2 regions of the Shinella oryzae genome follow, and region 2 is predicted to be linked to the other one. Evidence: riboswitches for the same ligand, from Rfam matches in the RefSeq annotation. Region 2 holds a riboswitch; the other holds the start of a gene.
What was found. Region 2 has a riboswitch for cobalamin ahead of K6301_RS18285 (ABC transporter substrate-binding protein). Riboswitches for the same ligand answer to the same signal wherever they lie in the genome.
Positions count from the first base shown of each region.

Region 1: another riboswitch for cobalamin. It lies ahead of K6301_RS08600 (CbtB domain-containing protein); the one in region 2 lies ahead of K6301_RS18285 (ABC transporter substrate-binding protein).

Region 1 is NZ_CP081987.1:1,729,529-1,736,903, forward strand. Features, by position in the region: gene cobN (cobaltochelatase subunit CobN) at 1-1,856, opposite strand, end outside; gene cobW (cobalamin biosynthesis protein CobW) at 2,060-3,109, opposite strand; gene cobU (bifunctional adenosylcobinamide kinase/adenosylcobinamide-phosphate guanylyltransferase) at 3,113-3,637, opposite strand; gene K6301_RS08595 (CbtA family protein) at 3,639-4,427, opposite strand; gene K6301_RS08600 (CbtB domain-containing protein) at 4,440-4,616, opposite strand; cobalamin riboswitch at 4,664-5,029, opposite strand; gene K6301_RS08605 (peptidoglycan-binding domain-containing protein) at 5,108-6,739, opposite strand; gene K6301_RS08610 (cobyric acid synthase) at 6,893-7,375, opposite strand, start outside.
Region 2 is NZ_CP081988.1:454,521-461,895, reverse strand. Features, by position in the region: gene K6301_RS18300 (class I SAM-dependent methyltransferase) at 1-142, opposite strand, end outside; gene K6301_RS18295 (ABC transporter ATP-binding protein) at 146-910, opposite strand; gene K6301_RS18290 (FecCD family ABC transporter permease) at 907-1,947, opposite strand; gene K6301_RS18285 (ABC transporter substrate-binding protein) at 1,944-2,960, opposite strand; cobalamin riboswitch at 3,121-3,348, opposite strand; gene K6301_RS18280 (D-alanyl-D-alanine carboxypeptidase family protein) at 3,539-4,588, shown strand; gene K6301_RS18275 (GntR family transcriptional regulator) at 4,596-5,258, opposite strand; gene K6301_RS18270 (LamB/YcsF family protein) at 5,383-6,150, shown strand; gene K6301_RS18265 (5-oxoprolinase subunit B/C family protein) at 6,201-7,375, shown strand, end outside.

The sequences.
Region 1 (7,375 bases), on a different replicon from region 2:
AGCGGGCCGTAGGTTTCGGCACGCGTCAGAGGTGGCGTCAGGTGATCGATGATGACGGCCGCGGAACGACGCTTGGCCTGCGTGCCTTCGCCGGGATCGTTGACGATGAAGGGATAGAGATGCGGCACGGGGCCGAGCACGGCCTCCGGGTAACAGGCTTCCGACAGCGCCAGCGCCTTGCCCGGCAGCCATTCGAGATTGCCGTGCTTGCCCATATGCACGATGGCATGCGCGCCGTAATGCAGGCGCAGGAAAGCGTAGAAGGCGAGATAACCATGCGGCGGCACGAGATCCGGCGAGTGGTAGGTGTCTTTCGGATCGATATTGTAGCCGCGTGCCGGCTGGATACCCACGAGCGTCTCGCCGAAACGGGCGAGCGGCAGGGCGAAGACCTCGCCGGTCACAAAGGGGTCGTCTTCCGGCGTGCCCCAGCGGGCGGTCATCTCCTGCTGAATCGATGTCGGAAGCGAAGCGAAGAATGCCTTGTAAAGATTCAGCGAAAGCGTTTCGCGGATTTCACGGCCGTCATTGGCCGCATTGGTGGGGCCCGCCATGAGATGGGCGATCAGCGCATCGCCATCCTCCGGCAGGTCCGCCACCGCATAACCTTCCGCCACCATGGCGCGCAGCACTTCCATCGTGCCGGCGGGCGTATCGAGGCCGACGCCGTTGCCGAGGCGGCCATCGCGGTTGGGATAGTTCGCCATGACGAGGGCGACCCGGCGTTCGGCCGGCGCGGCGCGCCGAAGCCGCGCCCACCCGGCGGCGAGCTTCGCAACGAAACGGATGCGGTCCTCGACCGGATCGAGGCCGATGATGTTGGTCTCGACGCGCTCGTCGTACCGCGCGGCCGCCTTGAAGGAGACGGCACGGGACAGAACCCGGCCATCGACTTCCGGCAGCGAGACGTTCATGCCGAGATCGCGCGCCGTGAGCCCCTGCCCCGACGCTTGCCACGCCTCGCGCGAGGAGCCGGAGAAGACGACCTGCAACACCGGCGCACCGGTCTCGTCGAGCACCGTCGGCTTGCGGCCGGCGCCGGGCGCGGAGACGGCAAAGCTCGTGGCATTCAGCACGGCCTCCGGCCGGACCTCCGCAAAGGCGGCGCGGACGGTTTCGATGGAAACCGGCTCCTTGAGGCTGGAGACGAAGAGCGGCAGGGCCCGAATGCCCTCCGCCGCCAGCGCATCGATCATCATTTCGACCGGACGTGTTTCGCCGCTCTGGACATAGGCGCGGTAGAAGGCGATGGCGACGGTGGGGATGTTATCGCCCGCAAGCGCACGCCACTCCTCGACATCCACCACGCCGCGCCCCGGCCACCAGATGCCGGCCTTTTCGAGCGGCGTCGCCGGTGCCGGCTTCTCGCGGCCAAACACCACCGCATCGGCATAGGCGAGGAAACGGTCGGCATTGTCCGCCCCGCCCTCGTTGAGATAGGCCCAGAGGTTCCGGCGGTCGGCATCCTCGATGCTGTTGAAGGGGATCAGCCCCTCATCGGGACGGTCATCGCCCGGCAGCGCCACGAGCTTGATATCGTTGGCGACAGCCGTCGCCAGCAGGGCTTCCAGCACGTAGCGGAAATAGCTCGCGCCGCCGAGCGCGCGGATGACGATGAGCCGGGCGTGCCGGGCCGTGCGCTCGATATAGGTATCGACGGACATGGGATGCGACAGCGTCGCGAGGCTGGCGAGACGAAGGCGCGTATCACCACCGCGCGCACGGTGGGCGGCGGCGATGGAGGCCAGTTCCGTATCGGCAGCGGAGAGGAAGAGGATATCGCCCGGCGTCTGGCCAAGGTCGATCGCCTCCTTGCCGTCGGCGATGGTGCCCTTCTGGGCTAGCAGGAGATGCATGCAGCGCCTCCCTGCTGCGAGAGGACCGCCAAGGGGGCATACCCCCCTCTGTCACTTCGTGACATCTCCCCCACAAGGGGGGAGATTGAGCGGCGGCGTGCAGGCAAGACAGCGGGGCAAGCCGTCGCCTCATCCGATCTCCCCCCTTGTGGGGGAGATGGCCGGCAGGCCAGAGGGGGGTGCCGCCGCATGCTCATCCGATATCACACAGCCGCAGCAATGGCAGCGCGTACGGCGGCCTCATCCATGTCGTGCAGGCCGATGACGACGAGGCGGGTGCCGCGGCTTTCGTCCGGGGCCCAGGCGCGCTCGAAATAGCTGTCGATGCGGCTGCCTACGGCCTGGATGAGCAGGCGCAGCGGCTTGCCGGGCACATCGGCAAATCCCTTGACGCGCAGCACGTCGTGCTCGGCGATCACGCCCTTGAGGCGCTCGATGAAGGCGGACGGATCGGCAAGCGCCGGCAGTTCGACGACGAAGCTGTCAAATTCGTCGTGGTCGTGTTCCTCGCCGTTCTCGTGTTCCAGTTCATGGTGCGACTTGCGGTTGGCGATGTCGTCTTCCGTGCCGACGCCGAGGCCGAGCAGCACGGCGGCGGCCACGTCACCGTTCTTCGCCTCGATCATCGACGGCTTGCGGGCGGTGCGCGAGGCGACCTCGTCGCGCACGGTCTGGATACCGGCGGCGTCGAGCAGATCGGTCTTGTTGAGCACGATGAGGTCGGCGGCGGTCAGCTGGTCCTCGAAGAGCTCTTCCAGCGGGCTTTCGTGGTCGAGGTTTTCGTCCTCGACGCGCAGGGCATCGACCCTGTCATGATCGTCGGCGAAACGGCCGGCCGCGACGGCGGCGCTGTCGACCACGGTGATGACGCCGTCGACCGTCACCTGCGTCTTGATTTCCGGCCAGTTGAAGGCGGCGACGAGCGGCTGCGGCAGCGCGAGACCAGAAGTCTCGATGACGATATGGTCCGGGCGGTTCTCCCGCTCCAGCAGCTTCGACATGGTGGGGATGAAGTCGTCGGCCACGGTGCAGCAGATGCAGCCATTGGTGAGCTCGATGATATCGTCCTCGGTGCAGGCCTCCGCGCCGCAGCCCTTCAGCACGTCGCCGTCGACGCCGAGATCGCCGAACTCGTTGATGATGAGCGCGATGCGCTTGCCGCCGGCATTCTGCAGGAGGTTGCGGATCATCGTCGTCTTGCCGGCCCCGAGAAAGCCGGTGATAACGGTGGCGGGGATCTTCTGTTGCAGCATGGCTCAACCCTTCATTTTCAGCGGCAGTCCGGCCGCAACGAAATACACTTCCGGTACGAGCGCCGCCACCTGCTGGTGGAGCCGCCCGGCATGGTCGCGAAAGTCGCGCGCCATGCGGTTTTCAGGTACGATGCCCAGGCCGACCTCGTTCGAAACGAAGACCAAACGGCCCGGCGCCTGTGCGATGGCCGACAGGAGGCCGGCGCATTCCTGCGCGATGTCGCGTTCCTCCAGCATCAGATTGGCGAGCCAGAGGGTCAGGCAATCGACGAGGACCGCACGATCAGCCCGCGCGACATCGGCGATCCGGGCCGCGAGCGCAAGCGGTTCCTCATGCGTTTCCCAGCCGTCGCCGCGGTCTTCCCGGTGCCTGGCGATGCGTTCACGCATCTCGTCATCCCAGGCGCGGCCGGTGGCGATATAATGACGCGAAAGGCCGGTCTCGGCGACCAGCCTTTCGGCAAAAGTGGATTTTCCGGAACGCGCACCGCCCAGAACCAGGACGGCTCCGGGCGATGTCAGCGTCATATCAGGCAGCCTTGGCGATCTTTTCGTTGGCAAAGCCAAGCGAAAGGCCGAGCACGATCCAGAAGAACAGCGTCGTGGCAAGGGCCGCGACGGCGAACTCCGCACCGAGAACGGCCGGAACGGCGCTGGAAATGTCCGACGGCTGCGGCGCGCCATAGACCTGCGGCGCGGCAATCAGCACCACGCCGGCGATCTTGGCCACGATGCCCGGCCTGAGGAACAGCAGGTAGAGCCCCGCCGCCGACAGCACGACCGCCGCAACCCACCAGATCTGACGCTGCGTCAGGTCCGCGGCCGGGAAACCCGGCAGTTCCGGCGGCAGGCCGATGGCCGGCAGCATATGCACGGCAAGCCAGCCGGCAGCGCCCCACAGCGCCCCGTTGGCGACCGTGATCGGATGGCCGGAGACAAGGCTGAAACCGGCAAGCAGCAGCGCGAAGCCTGCTCCCGTCACGAGGTTGGCCAGCAGCGTGCCGGAGAACCGGCTCATGCCGAACATGATGCCACCCTCTTCATGGCCTTCGGCGTCGTGAGCGTAGGCAACGGAGACGGGCGACAGGTAAGCTGCGACGTTGAGGATGACGGCGCCCAAGGACGAATGCTCATGCGTCGCGGCAGCGCCATCGGCGGACGGCGTGGTGCCTTCGGTGGCGGGTGCCGCCTCATCGCCGCCTTCGAATTCTTCGGCGTGAAGGATGAGCGGCACGACGCGGGCCTCCTGGGCGGCCGTCATCAGGACGCCAGAGAAGAGCCCGGCCACCAGGGCGGCCAGGAGATAACGAACGATCATATCGGAAACTCCTTAGTGGCAGGGAAAGCCGTAGGAGTGACGCGTATCGTGCGCGGTGTCGTGCAGCACGGCCGAATTCGCAAGGCCGGCGCCGAAGACGAGGAACCCGCCGAGCAGCAGCGCGAGAACGCCGGCGACAAGGCGATCGCTCGCGGAAAGCGTGATAGAAGACGTATTGGAAACAGCCATGACAACCTCCGTGCAGGCATCGGGGAAGCCCCTCCCCAGGTCGGGCGATATGCCCTCATTGGCTGGCAGGTCTCCTGGCTCGCAGCGTCCGGCGCATCAGCGCCTTCGGGCCGCCCTCACCTTCCCAGGTCTTTTCGCATCACGCAGGCGGACGATTCGTAGAAGAAGAGGCGTCCAGCCCCGGTTATCGTGATGCCACCCAGTGGCTTTTCCGGTCGGTGTTCCTTTCGCGCTTCAAGGACAACATTGCCCTCTTACCCGCGAAATTCCTCCCTCCGGATGGGCGTCCCTCGCTACTCTACAGTCGCGGGGTCGGCCGTGATTGCAGCGCCCTGATTGGGTCCGCCGCGTCACATTCCCATTTACTCACCGGTCCGTTTCCGGACCAGAGAACCATCCAATAGTCGGATGATTATGCCGCCGGCCGCCACAAGTCAATCGACAGCCAGCGGCATGGCCTGTGCCGAAAACGCCGGCCGGCCGTCGCAAACTCAATAGCCGGGGATGATCACCACGCCGCCGCGCCGGCGGTAGTAGCCGTCATCGCTGTAGTAAGGACCATCGTAATAGCCGTCGACCGGGCCCTCGAGCACATCGTATTCGCGCTGGTAGCGGCGCTCGCGGCTGGCCTGGCGTGCCTCGGCAAACTGCGCGGCCTGGCGCAGGGCGGCGAACTGCCGGCGTGAAAGATAGCCATCGGCGCGGTAGCCGGACGCACCCTGCCATGCGGCGATCGCCGCGCGGGTGCGCGGGCCGAAGACGCCATCGGCGCCATAGGTGCTGTAGCCCAGCGCGCTCAGCCAGCGCTGCGCCTGAATCCGCGTCGAGCGCTCCATATAGGCCTCACGCGGATCGACGACGGGGCGCTCCTCGACCAGGCGCTCGGTTTCCGCCTTCTGCGTCGGCGTGGTCGCGAGGGCAGCCATCCGCTCGCGCGCATCCGATGCATACCGGCCGCGCGGATAGGCGTCGAGATAGGCCTGGAACGCCTGCCGAGAGCCGGATACCACCGCCTTCTGGAACGTGTCTTCCTCGCGCTTGGCCGCAGCGAGCCTGTCGGCTTCCGCGTTGTCGTTCGTTGCCGTTGCCGGGCCGCTGGTGGTGGCGCGCTTCTGGGCGGCCTCGGCCTCCTCGGCACGCTTCCTGGCCTCGGCGGCAAGGCGAGAGGCTTCGGCGGCCTTGGCCTCGGCTTCCGCCGCAGCCTTGGCGGCCTCCGCCTTCAGGCGCTCCAGCTCGCGCGTCTTTTCCTCGGCCAGCTTGCGGGCGGCTGCCGCCTCCTGCTCCAGCCGGGTCTTTTCGGCAGCCGCGGCTTTTTCCGCTTCCAGCCGCTTGGCTTCTTCGGCACGGGCGGCCGCGGCTTCGGCAGCGCGGGCATTCGCCTCGGCCTCGGCGCGGGCCTTCTGGGCCGCGGCGGCCTCGTCGGCCTTGCGGCGCTCTGCCTCGGCCTGCACGCGCGCCGCCTCGTCCGCCCTGGCCTTTTCGGCAGCAGCGGCGGCTTCCTTCTTCACACGCTCGGCTTCGGCAGCCTTCTCGGCCGCCAGCCTGCGTTCATCCGCCGCCTTCCGGTCCGCCTGGAGGCGGGCGGCTTCCTCTGCCCGCGCCTTTTCAGCGGCTGCGGCTTCGGCCTTCGCCTTTTCCTCGGCGGCGGCCTTTTCGGACGCAAGCTTGCTGGCTGCGGCAGCGGCCGCCTCGGCCTTCGCCGCTTCGGCTTTCGCCTTCTCGGCCTCGGCGGCCTTGCTGGCGTCCTCCGCCTTGGCCTTCTCCGCATCGGCGACGCGCTTGGCCTCCTCGGCGGCCTTCGCCTCATCGGCCTTGGCCTTGGCGGCGGCATCGTCGGACGCCGTCGTGGCCGGCTTCGCGTTGCCCGCGGCCTTCAATTCGGCGATGCGCAGACGCGCCATCGAGGCGAACGTGCCGTTGGGATACTGTTTCAGGTAGTTTTCAAACTGCGTGACATCGCTGCCGGAGGAGGCTTTCTGCCAGAAGGCGAATTCTTCCTCCCAACGCTTGCCGGCATTGGTGGTTTCCTTAGCCGTCTGGGCGAAGGCAGCCACCGGAAAACCGGCGAGCGACAGCCCGACAAGGCCCACCAGAACAGATCGAGCAAGAGGTCCAGAACCCATCAAATCACCCTTTCGGATCGCACAACGGCGTCGGCACCCGCAGAGCGGGCATGATAGTGTCCCTCCTTGCACCGAAATCAGGCGCAACTTTGGTGCGGCCGCGACCGGCAGTGGAGAAACCCGATGTCTGAACGTTTCAGGCCGGCGGTTTAATCAGCGGGTGCCCATAAGGCTGTCGAGCCAGCGCGGATCCAGCACGGCTGCAAGCTCGGCCGCCACGCCGTCGAGTGCCGCATCGACGCCGGCCCGGTAATCGAAGCCGCCGCCCTCGATGCCGAAATCCGCAAGCAGCCGCGCCCGGTAGGCATCGCTCGAGAGCAGTCCGTGCAGATAGGTTCCCATCACGCGGCCATCCGGCGAGACCGCGCCGTCCGGCCGGCCGTCTATGCTGACGGAGGGACACAGCGCATCCGGCCCCGTGGTGCGGCCGAGATGGATCTCATAGCCTTCGAGCGGCACATCGTATTGCAGGGAGCGGGCGTCGCTGTTGCGCACGGTCTTTTCCGGCGCCATCTCCGTCTCGACCGCAAGCAGCCCGAGCCCTTCGACCTCCCGCTCGCCGCCTTCGATGCCGAGCGGATCGGTCACGCGGCGGCCAAGCATCTGATACCCGCCGCAAATGCCGATGACGCGCCC
Region 2 (7,375 bases):
GCTGGTCCCGGATCGGCCGTTGCCAGGCGTCGGCCTCGGGACCTGCGGGAATCCTGTGACCGAAGGCGAGATCGAACGTCCCGGATCGTCTCGACCAATAGTCCCGTATTTCTTCCTTGAGATCGAAGTTCCGGCCGTCCATCCGTCAGCCCATCGCGTACTGGATATTGTAGCGGCCGTGCACGGCGGAGCGCTCGATATGCGCACGCACGCCGAACACCCGCGCGAAAAGGTCCTCGGTCAGCACCTCCTGCGGGGCGCCGGCGGCCACGACCTTGCCGTTCTGAAGGACGGCGAGACTGTCGCAGAACATCGCCGCGAGATTGAGATCGTGCAGGGCGATGATCGACGTGACGCCGAGCCGGGTGACGAGCGACAAGATTTCCAGCTGGTGCTGGATGTCGAGGTGGTTGGTCGGCTCGTCGAGCAGAAGTTCGCTCGGCGTCTGCGCCAGTGCCCGCGCGATGTGCACCCGCTGACGCTCGCCGCCTGAAAGTGTATGCCAGAACTGGTCCGCCCTATGGGTCATGTCCACCCGTGCTAGCGCGTCCTCGACGGCGAGGTCGTCATCCACGCCCCAGGGGGACAGCAGGCCGCGATGCGGTGTTCGCCCGAGCTGGACGACATCGCGCACCGTCAGCTGGGTATCGGTCGTCGCCTGCTGTTCCACGAAGGCGACGCGACGTGCGAGGTTTGCCCGCGGGATAGCGGCGATATCCTGCTCGGCAAGGCGTATGATGCCGCTGTCGACCTTGCGCAGGCGGCAGATCAGCCTGAGCAGGCTGGATTTTCCCGAACCGTTTGGCCCCAGAAGGCCGAGCACCTTGCCCTGCTCGACCGCCAGCGTGATGCCGTCGACGATGATGGTCTTACCGGCGGCATAGGTCACGTTCTCGACGGCGATACTCACACGCTTCTCCGGGCACGAAACAGGATGATGGCGAAGGCCGGCGCGCCGAACAGCGCGGTGACAACGCCGATGGGCAGGATCTGCTGCGGAATGATGATGCGCGAGACGATGTCGGCGAAAACCATAAAGATCGCCCCGCCCAGCGCCGTCGCCGGCAGGAGACGGTGGTGCGAAGGGCCGACGATGAAGCGCGCGGCATGCGGGATGACGAGCCCGACGAACCCGATGGAGCCGACCATGCTGACGACAGCGGCGGTCATCAGCGCCGTGATGCCGAACAGCACGACCTGGACGCGCCGCACGGCGATGCCGAGTGCGGCGGCGGCATCCGTGCCGAAGGCGAAGGCGTCCAGCGCGCGGGCGTGGAACAGGCAGGCGAGATATCCGGTAATGGCGACCGGCACGGAGAGATAGACGTCGGTCCAGCGCACGCCGCTCATCGAGCCGAGCAGCCAGAACAGCACGCCGCGCGCCTGTTCGGCATTGGCGGATGTGGTGACGATATAGGAGGTGAGTGCATTGAAGAGCTGCGAGCCGGCGACACCGCACAGAATGATGCGCTCGCTCGACCGGCCGGCACCGGCCGCAAGGACACCAACGAGCAGGAAGGCGACGATCGCGCCGATGAAGGCGCCGCCCGACAGCGTCAGCGCGCCGTAGCCGAGGCCGAGGATCATGACGCAAACAGCGCCCGTCGAGGCGCCCGCCGAGATGCCGAGCACATAGGGTTCGGCAAGCGGATTGCGCAGCATTGCCTGGAGCACGACGCCGCACAGGGCAAGCGACGCGCCGGCGCTTGCGGCAACGAGCGCGCGGCTGAGCCGGTAATCCCAGACGATACCCTGGTGAATGCGGTTGAGTTCGAAGGACGTGCCGAAGATCCGGTTCGACACCGCCCTGACCGTCGTGGACAGGGGAATGGCGATCTCGCCGATCGCGACGGCGAGGCTGATCATGATCGCGAGCAGGATGACGGCGACAACGGTGAGCGCTACGAGCGCCCACCAGCGATGGTGTCTGGATGCGGCAGCCCTCACTGCGACAGGCCGAAGGACTTGATGCCGGCAGCCAGCGTCTCGATACCGTCGATCGTACGGATCGTCGGGTTCATCGACTGGGCATCCATCATGACGAAGCGCTTGTTCTTCACCGCATCGAGTTCCTTGGTGACAGGGTCGTTCTCAAGGAAGTCGATCTTGGTCTGCGGGTCGTCGGCTGCATAGCGGCGGCGATCCATCGTTGCCAGCACGATGACGGCGGGATTTGCCTGTGAGATGGTTTCCCAGCCCACCAGCGGCCATTCTTCTTCGGTGGTGACGACGTTCTTCGCGCCGATCGTCTTGAGGATATAGGCCGGTGCGCTGTTCTTGCCGGCGATGAAGGCGTCGCCGCTCACCTCCTTGCTGGAGAACCAGAACACGACGGGAAGGTTCTTGCTGGCGGCGCCCTCGATGGAGGCGACGGCGTCGGTCTCGCGCTTCTTCAGGTCGGCGATCAGGGCGTCGCCGCGCTCCTTGATGTCGAAGATTTCGGAGAGTTCGGCGATTTCCTGATAGATCAGGTCCATCGTGAACAGCTCCTTGCGAACGCCGTCGCCGCCGTCGGTGTTGATCTTGGCGACGCAATCGGCCGGTGCGACGTAAGTGTTGATGCCGAGATCGGCGAATTGTTCGCGCTTGCCGACCGCGCCCTGCACGCCGACATGCCATTCGAATTCGGCGGCTACCAGGTCCGGTTCCTCGCCGACGACGGATTCGAAGCTAGGGTCGTTGTCGGCAAGCCGCTTGATCTTGCCGTTGGCCTCGGCATAGGCGGGCAGAACCGGGCCGACCCAGACGGCGGTGCCGGCGATCTTGTCGGCAAGGCCGAGCGAGAACAGGACCTCGGTCATGCCCTGGCCGATCGAGACGATCTTTTCGGGCGCTTTTGTAAAGGTGACCTGCTGGCCGCAATTGTTGATGGTGAGCGGATATTGGGTGGCGGCGAAGCCGGTACCGGCTAGGGCGGTCAGGCCGACGGCGAACGAAATGGTGGCGATGATCTGGCGCATGGAAACCTCGATTCCGGGAGAAGGCGAGCGCTGCGAAGCGCAGCGGGCGACGTGAGTGTCAGCTCGCGCGGAAAGCCCAATCGAGGCGGATGGATGCCGTCATATGGCGAAGGTTCAGGTCAGACATATCTGCTCCTTTCCAGGCATCCCCGCCCGGTTGATTGGATCGTGTTCGACGGCAGGTCTCCTGGCTCACGGATGTCTGTCGCTCATCTGCCTTCCCGCGGTGTTTCGCAGTGGCATGGCCGTTAAGGCCCGGGGATGGTCGACAATCCGCTTACAGTTGCGGGGGCAGCCACGGTCTTGGTCCCTTTTGGGTCGTCCGCACCGTGTTCCCTATTAATCCCTTCGGAGTCGTCCTCCGGGAACCGTCGCATTCCCCTTATGACGCGCCCCGATCCGCGTCAAGGCGCAGATGCTCGCTTGCGGAAGACACTGCCGCGTCTTCGTCGAAAACGGGACGTATGCAGGCCGCGATGGATGGCTTCGCCTGCTGCGCGAGCGTGCGTCGCATCGGCATCTTGCCCTTCAAGGCGATGCCATGCCATTAGAATAGCTTGATTTCTGGAGACGGATACATGGCGGAAAGCACGATGCTCGGGCGAGCGTGGAAATGTCTGGTAGTGGCGGCGTGCCTGTTCATGGCTAGCGCCGCCAGTGCCACGCCTGTTCTCGTCGTCGATCCCGACAGCCATCAGGTGCTGTACGAGGAAGATGCCGGCGTGCCGTGGTATCCGGCGTCGACGACCAAGCTGATGTCGGCTTTCGTGACGTTCGAAGCGCTGAAAGCGGGAGAGGTGACGCTGACGACGCCCGTGACCATGACGCGCAATGCGACCAAGCAGGCGTTCCTCGAATCCGGGCTGACCTTCGGCCGGGCGATGACGCTCGAGGATGCGCTTTTCGCCATGATCACCGCCTCTGCCAACGACGTCGCTGTCGCCGTCGCCGAAACGGTGGCGCCCAACGAGGCCGCCTTCGTCAAGCGCATGAATGACGCGGCGGCGCGTCTGGGGTTGACCGGCACCCATTTCGCCAACCCGAACGGTCTGTTCGATAAGACCAACTATACGACTGCACGGGACCTCGCGATCCTCGGCATGGAAGTCGACCGGCAGTTTCCCGAATACCGACGCTTCTTCCTGGCGTCGTCGGTCACCATCGACGGCAAGGAGATCAAGTCCAACAATCTGCTGCTGACCCGCTATCCGGGCACGACGGGGATGAAGACGGGCTTCCTGTGCGCATCCGGTCGCAATATCGTCGGGCTCGCCGCGCGAAACGGCAAGCGGGTGATGGTGGTCATTCTGGGCGCGACGACGGAGCGTGAGCGCAACGAACGCTCCGCCCAATACATGACCCAGGCCTTCGAGGGGCGGCTTTCCGGCGGCGCGCGCGTCGAGGACCTGGCGAACCGCAAGGATGTCGCACCGCAGGACATGCGCGTGCGCCTCTGCACCGACCAGAGCGCAGCCTACGAGGCAAGCCGCGACGCGCTCTACCCGATGGGGCTGCCCGGCCACGAGAGTTATCTGCAGGGCGAGACGAAAGGCGAGGTTCACACCATCAGCACATGGGCGGACGATACGGCCGTGGATGTGCCGATACCCGCCCGCCGGCCGTCTTAGTCCGGCGTCATGATGGCTCGGAGGCGCGCTCCAGCGTCTTCAGCATCGTCCGTTCCGCCAGGTTGAGGTAGGCGTCGAGCTGCGCGGCGGCCTCTTCGCGCTTGTTCTGTTCAAGCAGCGTCACGATCTCGCCGTTCATGTCCACGAAGGGCGCGTGCAGGTGCGCCGGGTCTTTCAGCAGCCCGAAGCAGAGCCGCAATTCCGCTGATATGCGTTCGTAGAATTCGCTGATGCGCGTGCTGTCTGCGAGATCGATGATCGCCGCGTGGAAGGTCATATTCGCGCTGCCGACGCCCGTCCAGTCACCGGCGTCGCGCCGCTCACGTCCTTCGGCGACCGCATCGCGCATTGCCCCGATGGCCGCATGCTGATGCCAGGCCTGGCGCAGGGCAGCACATTCCAGCATGCGCCGCACGCGGTATATGTCGATGACGGAGGCCATGGTCGGGACCGCGACGAAGACGCCGCGGTTGGCCTCATGGCGCAGAAGGCCGTCCTTGGTCAGCAGGCGGAACGCCTCGCGCAGCGAATTGCGCGACACGTCGAAGCGCTCGCTGAATGCTGCCTCGGACAGGCGCTGGCCGGGCGAAAGCTCTCCGGCGATCAGCAGCGCGCGGATACGCCGCGCCAGGCGGTCGGCAAGTGGCAGGCCCTGCCCATCCTCTGTCATTGTGTTTTTCCTCGCCCCATAATGCTCGTCGCTCTTCACTAGAGGAATGATTGTTGAACAATATTGATATTTTTGTTCTTTCATGTAAAGTCCTCCCTATCTGAAGGATAGCCATGGAGGGAACATGACGGCGATGGATCTCAACAGCGATCTCGGCGAGGGCTACGGCGCTTGGCGGATGGGTGATGACGCTGCGATGCTTGCCATCGTCTCCTCCGCCAATATCGCCTGCGGGTTCCACGCGGGCGATCCCGCCGGCATCTATCGCACGGTGAAGGCTGCCGCCGCGAATGGTGCGGTGGTCGGCGCCCATGTCTCCTACCCTGATCGCGTCGGATTCGGACGGCGCGATCTCGATATCACCACGGAAGACCTGACCGCCGACGTCATCTACCAGATCGGCGCGCTGAAGGGCATCGCGGCGGCGGCGGGAACGACGGTCCGCTACGTGAAACCGCACGGAGCGCTTTACAATCGCATTGCCTACGATGCCGGGCAGGGGCAGGCGGTGATCGATGGCATTCTTGCGGTCGATCCCTCGCTCATCCTGATGGGGCTCGCCAATGCCCCGATCCTCGATCTCGCCCGACGCACAGGCCTTTCCGTCGTTGCCGAGGCCTTTGCCGACCGGGCCTACACGCCGAAGGGCGAACTGGTCTCGCGTCGCGAAGCAGGTTCGGTCCTGCATGATGAGACCGTCATTGCAAACCGGATGGTGCAGCTTGCCCGCGGCGGAACGCTCCAGGCCATCGACGGCAGCACGATCCAGATCGAGGCGCAGTCGATCTGCGTGCACGGCGACAGCCCGGGCGCCGTTGCCATTGCGCGTGAAATCCGGCGTCGTTTCGAGGCGGAAGGTATCGCCATCCGTTCTTTTGCCGAACAGGCCTGAACGCCGTCCTCGCCGGGACTGTCCTGAAACATCGCCTTCGCGAGGCTCCGATGCGCGTTCTCCCCGTCAGCCTGACCACGGTCCTCGTCGAACTTGCCGATCTCGACGAGACGCTCGCACTCTTCGCGGCATTGCAGGCTGAGCCCATCGACGGCGTCGAGGAGATGGTGCCGGCCGCCCGTACGCTGATGATCCGTTTCCGGCCCGAGGTAATGTCTCCGGCGGCGCTTGCCGAACAGGTCGGCCGGCGCGATCTGTCGGCCCGCATCGAACCGTCCCGGCATCTGGTCGAGATCCCTGTGCACTATGATGGCGAAGACCTTGCCGATGTCGCGGAACTGACGGGCCTCAGCGTCGCGGAGGTCATCCGCCGGCACACCGGGAGCGAGTTCACCGTCGCCTTCTGCGGTTTCGCGCCGGGGTTCGGCTATCTTGTCGGCGGCGATCCGGCGCTGCATGTGCCGCGTCGCAAGAGCCCGCGCACCCGCGTTCCCGCCGGTTCCGTCGCGATTGCCGGCGCTTTCAGCGGCGTCTATCCGCAGGAGAGCCCAGGCGGCTGGCAGATCATCGGCAAGACACCCGTCAGAATGTGGGACATCGATCGCGAACCTGGTGCCCTGTTGCAGCCCGGATATCGCGTCCGGTTCCGCGATATGGATGCGGCCGGCAGGTCCATCGATGTTCCCGGGGCGCTCCCGCGCGCCGTACCGGTTGGACGTGCCGAGGGGTCGCAGTTCAGCGTGCTGGCCGCGCCGATCCCCGCTGTTTTCCAGGATCTCGGCCGCTTCGGCCAGACGGGGCAGGGCGTGTCCGCCTCCGGTGCGCTGGACCGTTCGGCCTTCAACGCCGTCAATCGCGTGATCGGCAATCCGGTGAACACGCCGGCACTGGAACTCACGCTCGGCGGCTTCAGTTTCGCCTGTAATGCGCGAGCGGTGATCGCGCTTGCCGGCGCAACCGTATCGGTGACCGTACGCGATCATGCGGGTACGAGCCGGGAACACCAAACCTATGCACCGATCGCGCTGGAGCCCGGCGATATCGTGACCATCGGTCACCCGCGCAGGGGCATGCGTACCTACCTGGCGGTCAGGGGCGGTTTCGAGGTGGCGCCGGTTCTGGGCAGCGCTGCGACCGATACGCTCGCCGTCGTTGGACCTCCCATTGTCACGGCCGGCTCCGTGCTGGCGCTGAAGCACGAGACAGCAGGGCTTTCGAGCGTCGC